2 regions of the Paenibacillus sp. FSL H3-0457 genome follow, and region 2 is predicted to be linked to the other one. Evidence: predicted binding sites of a transcription regulator. Region 2 holds the regulator's gene; the other holds the start of a gene.

The links. Region 2 encodes Rex, which represses fermentation and respiration genes when NADH is low (regulators of the CRP and FNR family bind a similar motif). Its sites were predicted from a motif close to TTGTGAAATATTTCACAA; they were not measured.
Region 1: the regulator Rex is predicted to act here: its motif matches at 2,378-2,395, upstream of MHH25_RS15215 (cytochrome ubiquinol oxidase subunit I).

The regions. Positions count from the first base shown of each region.
Region 1 covers NZ_CP150283.1:3,417,903-3,422,577, reverse strand. The annotation lists gene MHH25_RS15220 (cytochrome d ubiquinol oxidase subunit II) at 1-936, opposite strand, end outside; gene MHH25_RS15215 (cytochrome ubiquinol oxidase subunit I) at 936-2,300, opposite strand; gene MHH25_RS15210 (MFS transporter) at 2,695-4,086, opposite strand; gene MHH25_RS15205 (LysR family transcriptional regulator) at 4,196-4,675, shown strand, end outside.
Region 2 covers NZ_CP150283.1:4,286,918-4,291,592, reverse strand. The annotation lists gene dinG (ATP-dependent DNA helicase DinG) at 1-1,635, shown strand, start outside; gene MHH25_RS18920 (redox-sensing transcriptional repressor Rex) at 1,855-2,508, shown strand; gene MHH25_RS18915 (amidohydrolase) at 2,495-3,802, shown strand; gene MHH25_RS18910 (DUF5590 domain-containing protein) at 3,840-4,370, shown strand; gene MHH25_RS18905 (hypothetical protein) at 4,672-4,675, shown strand, end outside.

The DNA of each region.
Region 1 (4,675 bases), 870 kb from region 2:
CAGACCACCGATAAACACAACGACGAGTGCAAAGCCCATTGCAGGTGATGTGGCGCTACTCTGAATGGTGATGTATGGATCGAGAATGTAAGGATATTGCCCAATCCCGTAAGCGAAAAAGGCTGTGAGAAATTGCAGCATGATGCATATAAAAGCTAAACCATAACGGCGTCCGTTATATAACAGCCACATGGCAATCATGAAAAACGCAACGGAAAGCGCCAGCAGCCACCATAAATCCATCATATTTTGAAAATGACGCTCATTGTGTTGACCCAAATATATAAATGCAGTCAGCGCGAGAATAATGGTCGGTGTGCTCCAGAACAAAGCATAGTTCCGCATCAGCTTCAATGCCGAATGGTCCTCTGCGCGAGAAGCGTAAAATGTGAGAAATGACCCACTAATGAACAATACGGACACGATGGCTAGTCCAACAATGCTCCACGATAATGGATTCGTAAATAGTGCCCAGTAATCCAGGGAAACGGTATCTCCCTGCTTCAAAATAAAGCCACCTTCAGACAGGGTCAGTGCCACTGACAATGACGCTGGAATAAGTAGACCCGTAGCTCCGTATAAGAACAAATACACGATACTTTTTTTGGAACCATAATTTTCGAAAGCATAGAATGAACCACGAATGGCAAGTAAAATGACGGCAATACTTCCCGGAACAAGTAGCGCGGAGCCATAATAGTAAGCAGTATCCGGAAAGAATCCAACGATGCCAATATAGAAAAAGACAAAAAATACATTGGTGATCTCCCAGACCGGTGATAGATAACGGGAGATCAGACGATTAATCAGGTGATCCTGCTTTGTCAGGCGTGCATAAAAGGCGAAGAAACCTGCTCCAAAATCAATGGAAGCTACAATAAGATAGCCGTACAAGAACAGCCAGAGTACCGAAATACCAATTAATTCATAACTCATTATGCCTGGCCCCCTTTCTCGGCTGATTGATCATGCTTCTCCTTCAACCATTTCTCCATCTCGAGTTCAGCAGGATTGTTATTGAACAACCGTCTCAGTACGACGACACACATAACGCCTAGCAGGATGTAGAGAAGCAAGAAGACGAAAAATAAAATTCTCACACTCGGTGAAGAAGTAGCGGCCTCTTCTACCCGCATATAACCTCGGATGATCCATGGCTGCCGCCCGATCTCTGCATAGAACCAACCCATCTCAACGGCCAGAAAAGCAAGCGGTGCACTCAGTGCAACCATACGAAGCATCCACTTGTTAAACTGATTACGTTTCTTCCAGAATACAAACAGGAAGTACAGACTTGATATAGCAAGCAGAGCGAATCCAATACCAGCCATTAGATCAAATAAATAATGCACAAGTAAGGGCGGGTGTTCATCTGGTGGAAATTCGTTCAGCCCGGTTACCTCGGCGTTAAAGTCTCCAAAGGCAAGGAAACTGAGCAGTTTCGGCAAATGAAGAGCGCCTATAATTTCATGTTCTGCATTCAGCCATCCCAAAAAAATCAAATCCGCGCCGCTTTCCGTCTCGAAATGCCACTCGGCAGCTGCGAGCTTCTCCGGCTGATGCTCAGCCAAAAATTTGGCAGACACATCTCCAGCTAAGGAATTTAATAAACTGAATACCAGCACAACGGCCATCATGAGATTCAAGCCTTTTTTGTGGTAGGCCGACACCCCTTTTCTCAGCATCGCAAAGGCTGCTATTCCTGCCAACAGGGCAGCTCCTGTCAGATAAGCCGAGCTTAATACGTGGAATACTTTGGAGAAGGTCGCCGTATTCAGCATCGCTTGTACGGGGTTCACTGCCATGAATTGACCTGCTTCCATGACAAAACCTTCAGGCTGGTTCATGAATCCGTTCACTGTTGTAATAAAAACAGCAGACATGCCTGCCCCGGCGACAATTGGGATGGTCAGCAACCAGTGGATATATGGATTTTTGAACCGATCCCACGTGTACAGATAAATACCCAGGAATATTGCTTCAAAAAAGAATGCAAATACTTCCATAAATAGTGGCAGTGCAATGACATTCCCGGCCAGCTTCATAAAATTCGGCCATACCAGGGCCAACTGCAGTGATATCGCTGTACCTGTCACAACACCAACAGCCACAGAAATGACAAACCCTCTGGACCACCTCTTTGCCATAAGTATGTAATGGTGATCCTTCTTCCGAATGCCGATGAACTCTGCAATAGCAATCATCAAAGGTACACCGACACCAAGCGTTGCAAAAATCACGTGGAACCCGAGCGTCAAACCAGTCACCAGCCTGCTCCATAAAACCGTATCAATAGCCATTCTTTGTGTTGCCTCCTTTCAAACTCTGTTCAATTTAGAAACATTCAATATCAGATTTGGCCAAGCTCAATGCAGAATTGCGAAAAATTTCACAAAGTTAGGTATGACGATATCTTGCCACACCTATAATGCGTTTACTCCTGTAGGCCCCCGATAATAACAATCATTGGATGCCTATTAAAATCTGATATTGATGCACTTAATGTACTAACCAAGCCTATTAATCAAAATTATTATATCTTTATTTTTACCTAATTCAATCAAAGACACGTCTTCTACCCTAAACGTTCAAGAAAGGATCAACTCTTTCTGACAACTTGGTGAAAATCAAAAAATACACCCAATGGAGCTATTGATTCATTGGGTGTAAACGTGTTATTGCACGGAAGATTCTCTATTTTACTTTCTCCGGACTCACCGCACCTGCCTCGCGACGTACGCTCATGATGATCAGTGATGCAGCTAATACCGTAAGGATGATTCCAAGCATCTGAAATCCTGTCACATTGAATGTATCCCCCATAACAATTCCAATCAATAACGACGATAAAATGGTCCCCAGGTAGCGTGATGTATTAAAAATACCCGATGCGACTCCAATCATTTCTTTCGGTGTGCTTTTAAACAGTGCTGCTTGCATACCGACCGCGTTTAGGCCGTTACTTATGCCAAATAAAGCTAAGGCAACAATGATTATGAAGATTGGAGAAGTTTCATTCATAACAACGATCAATATGGATCCAAATGTCATTAAAGAAGCGGATACGATCAGAGCTGGCCGTGATCCTGATCTGTCAATCCAGCGTCCTGCGATCGGAGCAATAATGACTGAGCATAACCCCAAAGCTAGCATGCTCATTCCTGTATGAACTTCGTTGAGATGACGTACCTGCTTCAAATACGTAGGAACTCCAAAAAAAAGTGCGTAAAACAGGATGTTCACCAGCATGTATTGCACATTCACCCAAGTCATCTCGGGATATGAGGCAAACGTTCGCAGAGGGATAAAAGGCGTGGCTGCTTTTAATTCATGTCGGATGAACATGACGAGTGCGATTAACCCGATCCCCCCTGTCAGCAGATGCCATGTTGAAATATCTCCTGTGGAATTTACTGATAGTAAACCGATGAGCAGAGTCACCAAAGCTACCGTAAACATCAGGATACCTGGTGCGTCAATTAACGCAAGCCATGGCCGAATGGACATGTGACCAGAGATAGACGGAGATTGCTCGTCCTTCGGGATTGTTTTCCAGGCGAACCAAAAGCTTGCCATGACAAACGGAATATTAACGAAGAATATGCTGTGCCAGTCCCACCAATGAATCAATACTCCACCAATAAAAGGTCCAACTGCAGCCGCTCCTGAAAGGAATATAGCCAAGGTGGACAAGGCGGAGGCTTGTTTTTCAGTCACGTTCATTCTGACAATCGCCATTCCGACGGCCACCATCATGCTTGTGCCAATTGATTGAACAATCCGGAATACGATGAGCCACGAAAAACTGGGAGACCACGGAGCTAGCATGGACGACACAAAAACAATAACAAGACCCATGAGGAAGATCTTCCTGCGGCCAAACAAATCACTACACTTGCCCATAACGGGTTGAGCGACAGCACTGGCAATATAAAATGATAAAATAATCCACGAAACGGCTGTAAAATTAAGTTGATACACTTGTTGTAGCCTGGAGATTGCCACCGAAATCATGGAGGAATTCAACGGATTCAACATAATTCCGAGTCCAACAGCTAACATCAATCCTTTATTTCGAACGTTCATTGGTGCACCTCTCTCTCTTCTGCTGTTATTTTACTTGAACGTATTCATTTATTCCAACGCATTATATGTTATGATTTGATGAACTAGAAGGAATGAAGGAATGGTGCAAATGGAGCTTCTTCAACTAAAATATTTCCTTACGGTGGCCCGATGCGAGCATGTTACGGAAGCTGCGGGAAAGCTGCATGTCACGCAATCCTCCCTGAGCAAAACGATACAACGATTAGAGGACGACCTTGGAGTCCCTTTATTTGATCGAATCGGGAGAAAGCTGCGACTAAACGACTTTGGAAGAACATTTCTTCAGCGAACTGAAAAAGCCTTATTTGAATTGGAACAAGGAAAGCGGGAAATTGCTGACCTCTCCAATCCGGATCAGGGTACACTGCAATTGGCGGTGACTACGGCGAGCACATTGCCAGGTATACTGCGGGAATTCCGGAAAAACAAGCCGGATATTCAGTTCCATGTGCAAATGGTTTCGTTAGAAAACATGTCCAGACTTCTGCATCGGGGCGAGGTGGACTTTTGTCTCTCCTCCCCTCCGATTGAAGGTGACGATATCGAATGTCAGATACTATATGACGAT
Region 2 (4,675 bases):
CAGAGTGAATCCGAATCATGTCTGGGAAGATCCTGTCCATGGTTCCGTAAATGCTTCTACCATCGTGCCAAACATGAAGCAGGGTTGTCTGATATCGTAATCACCAATCACTCCAAATTATTTACGGATGTGAAAGCCGCGCATCAGCTGCTGCCAGCCTATGAGAGTCTTGTGATCGATGAGGCACATCATCTGGAGGATGTCGCTGGTAAACATCTTGGAATGCATATGAAATATTTCACCTTGGTTCATACACTGACCCGCCTATTTAAAGACAGTCGTAATGGTCAGCTACCTATGCTTCGTTCGCAGTTTTCCGGGCATGAAAATTCGGTGCAATGGGGCTCCATGGTGGATCAGATGTTCCCGCTCGCTCTTGAAGTTAAGGAGCTGTGGGATCGTATGAGCGATGCCTTGTTTGGTCTCTTGCCTGAACGAAGTGATGCTTCACCGGGAGAGACGGGGCAATTTTCACTGCGTCTGAAAGCATCTCAGAAACCTGCAAAATGGCAGGAGTTGCAGGATCTGGAGAACCAGATCTATGTGACTCTGGGCGATTTGGTTCGCAAAGGGGACAAATTGCTGCTTGAAGTGAAAGAGGATCAGGATGATTATCAATCGGATAGTCTGATCACGGACATTACAGGACTGCTGAAAGATCTGACCACATTGAAGGAGAATCTACGTTTCTTCATGCGTATGGATGACGCCAAAACGGTGTACTGGATGGAAGCCAGCGGCCAATTCCGCAGCAAATCTCTCCAGCTGTATGCCGTACCTGTAGATGTGAGTGCACAACTTAAGGATTTATTTTTTGATAAAAAGAAAAGTGTTGTGCTTACATCGGCTACGCTTTCGGTAGATAAGTCATTCCAGTTCATGATTGAACAGCTTGGCTTGCAGGAAGCCGCCGAGAACAATCGGCTATTAACGTCGATGTTGCCATCACCTTTCAACTATCGCGATCAGGCACTTCTGGTGATTCCGCGTGATTTCCCAAGTGTGAAGGGAAGTGTGGGTGATGCGCACTTTGTTAATATGCTGGTGCAATCACTCGCAGAGACGGCAATTGCTACGCGTGGACGCATGATGGTTCTGTTTACTTCATACAAGATGTTGCGACAGGTCTATGATCCGCTGAAGGAGGCACTGTCTGGCAACGACATCTCGTTGCTTGGTCAAGGCGTTGACAGTGGAAGTCGTTCCAAATTGACTCGCAGGTTCCAAGATGCCAAAGCTACGGTACTTCTGGGCACAAGCAGCTTCTGGGAGGGTGTAGATATCCCGGGAGAGGCGCTAACCTGTCTCGCTATTGTGCGACTGCCGTTCCAGCCACCGAATCATCCGTTGGTGGAAGCCAAGAGTGAGTTGCTTCAGGAACAGAAGAAAAATCCGTTCATGAAACTGTCCGTGCCGCAAGCGGTCATTCGTTTCAAGCAGGGATTTGGCCGGTTGGTGCGTACAGCGAAGGACAGAGGAATTGTCATTGTTTATGATACACGGGTGATTGAAGCGTATTATGGTAAATTCTTTTTGTACTCATTACCTGGTCCCAAAATGGAGCATATGCTCACGGAGCAAATGGTTCCACGAATTACCGAGTGGTTGGAAAAACCTGCTAATGAACAAAAATAATGGTTGTTTTGTTCGTTATATCATTGCATGACACTATCGTTTGGCGTTAAACTTTATTAGATATTTCCGTATCCGATTAAAGCAGTTGCACGTAAGAACTTATAACCTAAATTACAAGGAGCATTCCGTATAAAATGTCACGTTTATCTTTGAGTTTTATACAGAATGCTCATCTTTTCATCTATTATTTTATCGTGGCCTTGGTAAGGGGGAGCAAGAATGAAATCGGATAAAATTTCGGAAGCGGTGGTACGACGTCTGCCTGTATACTTGCGTTATTTGAACGAGTTGCATCAGCGTGAGGTGGCTACTGTTTCTTCTCAAGAGCTTGGACAGAGGCTGGATCTGAATCCGGCCCAAATTCGTAAAGACCTGGCTTACTTCGGTGATTTTGGTCGTAAAGGGATCGGGTATGATGTATCCTATCTGATCGAAAAAATTCGTCACATTCTCAAAATCGATCAGCAAATTAATGTAGCTCTGGTAGGAGCGGGTAACCTCGGTCAAGCCTTGTCCAACTACAACGCATATCTGAAAGACAACATGAAGATTGTTGCTGTATTTGATGCATATGGACCGAAGATAGGTAGTCAAATCAACAGTTTGACGGTAAAACCAATGGATGAATTGACGGAAGCGGTTAAAATGGAAAACATTCGCATCGGAATTATCACGGTTCCGGATACGGAAGCCCAAAATGTAGCCGATCAGCTTATTGAATCAGGAATTGAAGCGATCCTTAATTTTGCACCAACCATTCTAAAAACACCGCCGCATATCCGCATTCACCATGCTGACTTTACAACGGATCTGCTTAGTTTGGCCTATTACTTGGAGACTGGAAAGGACGACGAGGAAGATGACAACAAATAGATGGGTAATTCACAACGGCAAATTTGCCGTTAATGAAGGCGGCACAACATGGAACGTGGTCCACGGATACATGGTTGTTGAGAATGACAAGATTGTGCATATTGGTGAGACATTGCCGGATGAAGACAAAAATTGTACCAAAGTGGATGGAAAAGGACTGTTCTTCCTGCCGGGTCTGATCAATACGCATGGTCATGCAGCGATGTCGTTGCTCAGAGGGCACGGAGACGATCTTGCATTGCAAGTATGGTTGCAGGAAAAAATGTGGCCGATGGAAGCGAAAATGACTTCAGAAGATGTATATTGGGGAACTTCGCTATCAGTGCTTGAAATGTTGAAAGGCGGAACTACAGCTTTCCTGGACATGTACGATCACATGGATCAAGTTGCCAAAGTTGTGGAGCAATCCGGCGTTAGAGCAGCACTGGCACGTGGTGTAATCGGGCTGTGCTCGGAAGAAGAACAATTGCGGAAGCTGGAGGAGTCGGCAGCGTTTGCACGTGAGTGGAATGGACAGGCAGATGGTCGCATTACAACCGTAATCTCGCCACACGCCCCATATACATGCCCTCCTGACTACATAGAGAAGCTTGTGCAGGTCGCGAACGACCTAAACCTTCCCCTTCATACACATATGTCGGAAACGCTTCGTGAAGTCGAGCAGAACGTGGCTGATTATGGACTGCGTCCTGTGGCACATCTGGAGAAACTGGGCTTTTTCTCTCGTCCATCCCTGGTTGCACATGCGGTGCATCTGAATGACGAAGAGATTGAGATTCTGGCCCGCCATGATGTGGCTGTATCCCATAACCCGGGAAGTAATCTGAAACTCGCTTCCGGTGTTGCGCGGGTACCTGCGTTGCTGAAAGCTGGAGTTACCGTGTCACTCGGAACAGACGGACCGGCAAGCAACAACAACCTGGATATGTTCGAGGAAATGAGACTGGCTGCATTGATCCACAAAGGTGTATCTGGTGACCCGACGGCAGTGCCAGCAGGCGAAGCGTTATTACTCGGAACGTCATACGGTGCCAAATCTATCTTCTTGAACAATACCGGAGCACTCCAGGTTGGCATGAAGGCTGACTTTATCGCCTTGGACATTGAACAGGCACATTTCTATCCACATACAGACCTGATCTCACATACAATCTACTCGGCTTCTGCTAAAGATGTTGAGCACGTATGGGTGGATGGAAAACAAGTGGTGAAACATGGCGAATGTCTGACGTTGGATGAAGAACGCATTTTGCGTGAGTCTCAATTGGCATTTGATGGTCTGCTTGCTCGTTAATTGCAGGACAGCATCATAGGGAAAGGAAGTTCGGCTTTTGAAGAAAAAAAAGAAGTGGATATGGATTTCGCTGCTTGCACTGGTTCTGATTCTGTTTGGACTTCAGCGTTATTACGTCCATGTCACGCAGGACCAACGCAAGGAAGAAGCGCTCGCCATACAAGCAGCACAGGAGCAACTGGGCATTACATCCTATGATGAATTGCGCAAGTACATCTGGGGAGACAAAGAAGGCTCTGACAACATCTACTGGACCCTGATCGGCAAAAACAAGGATAACCAGGATGTTATGGTCTGGGTTAAATTCGATGCAAACAATCAACCGGTTAAGGGTGCAAACGCTGTACACAGTGAGCTGCTGCAGAATGGCATGTCCGAAGCGCAGATACGCAATCGCTTCAGTTCTGAAGTTCCTGCCGGTGAGATTAAACGAATCATGCCCGGAGTTGTGAATGGAATATATGTGTGGCAAGTGTATTATAAAGACGGTACGCATAACCACTATCGCTTTTATCGTTTTAGCAACGGAGAACAGGTGGACCTGGTCTACACACTCCCGAACAGCTAGAACAAGATAGAGTGAGATAACTAGAGAATTAAAGAAATGAAAGAACCGGCAGACGGATATCCGACTGAACCGGTTCTTTGTGTTGTCTGTAAACATATTTGATTTAAATAGTTAAAATTAATAATTTATTCATATTTTCGCCTTCGAAATTGTATATACGATGTGATATACTCAGATATGTACTCAAAGTTACATTCAAAACAAATAAACCTGTCAAAATTATCGCAGGAGTCAATGTGCACATATTCGTATATACCAATAAGCCAGTAGGTTGGGCCAAATTCTGGGAGGGGTAATTCACTTGA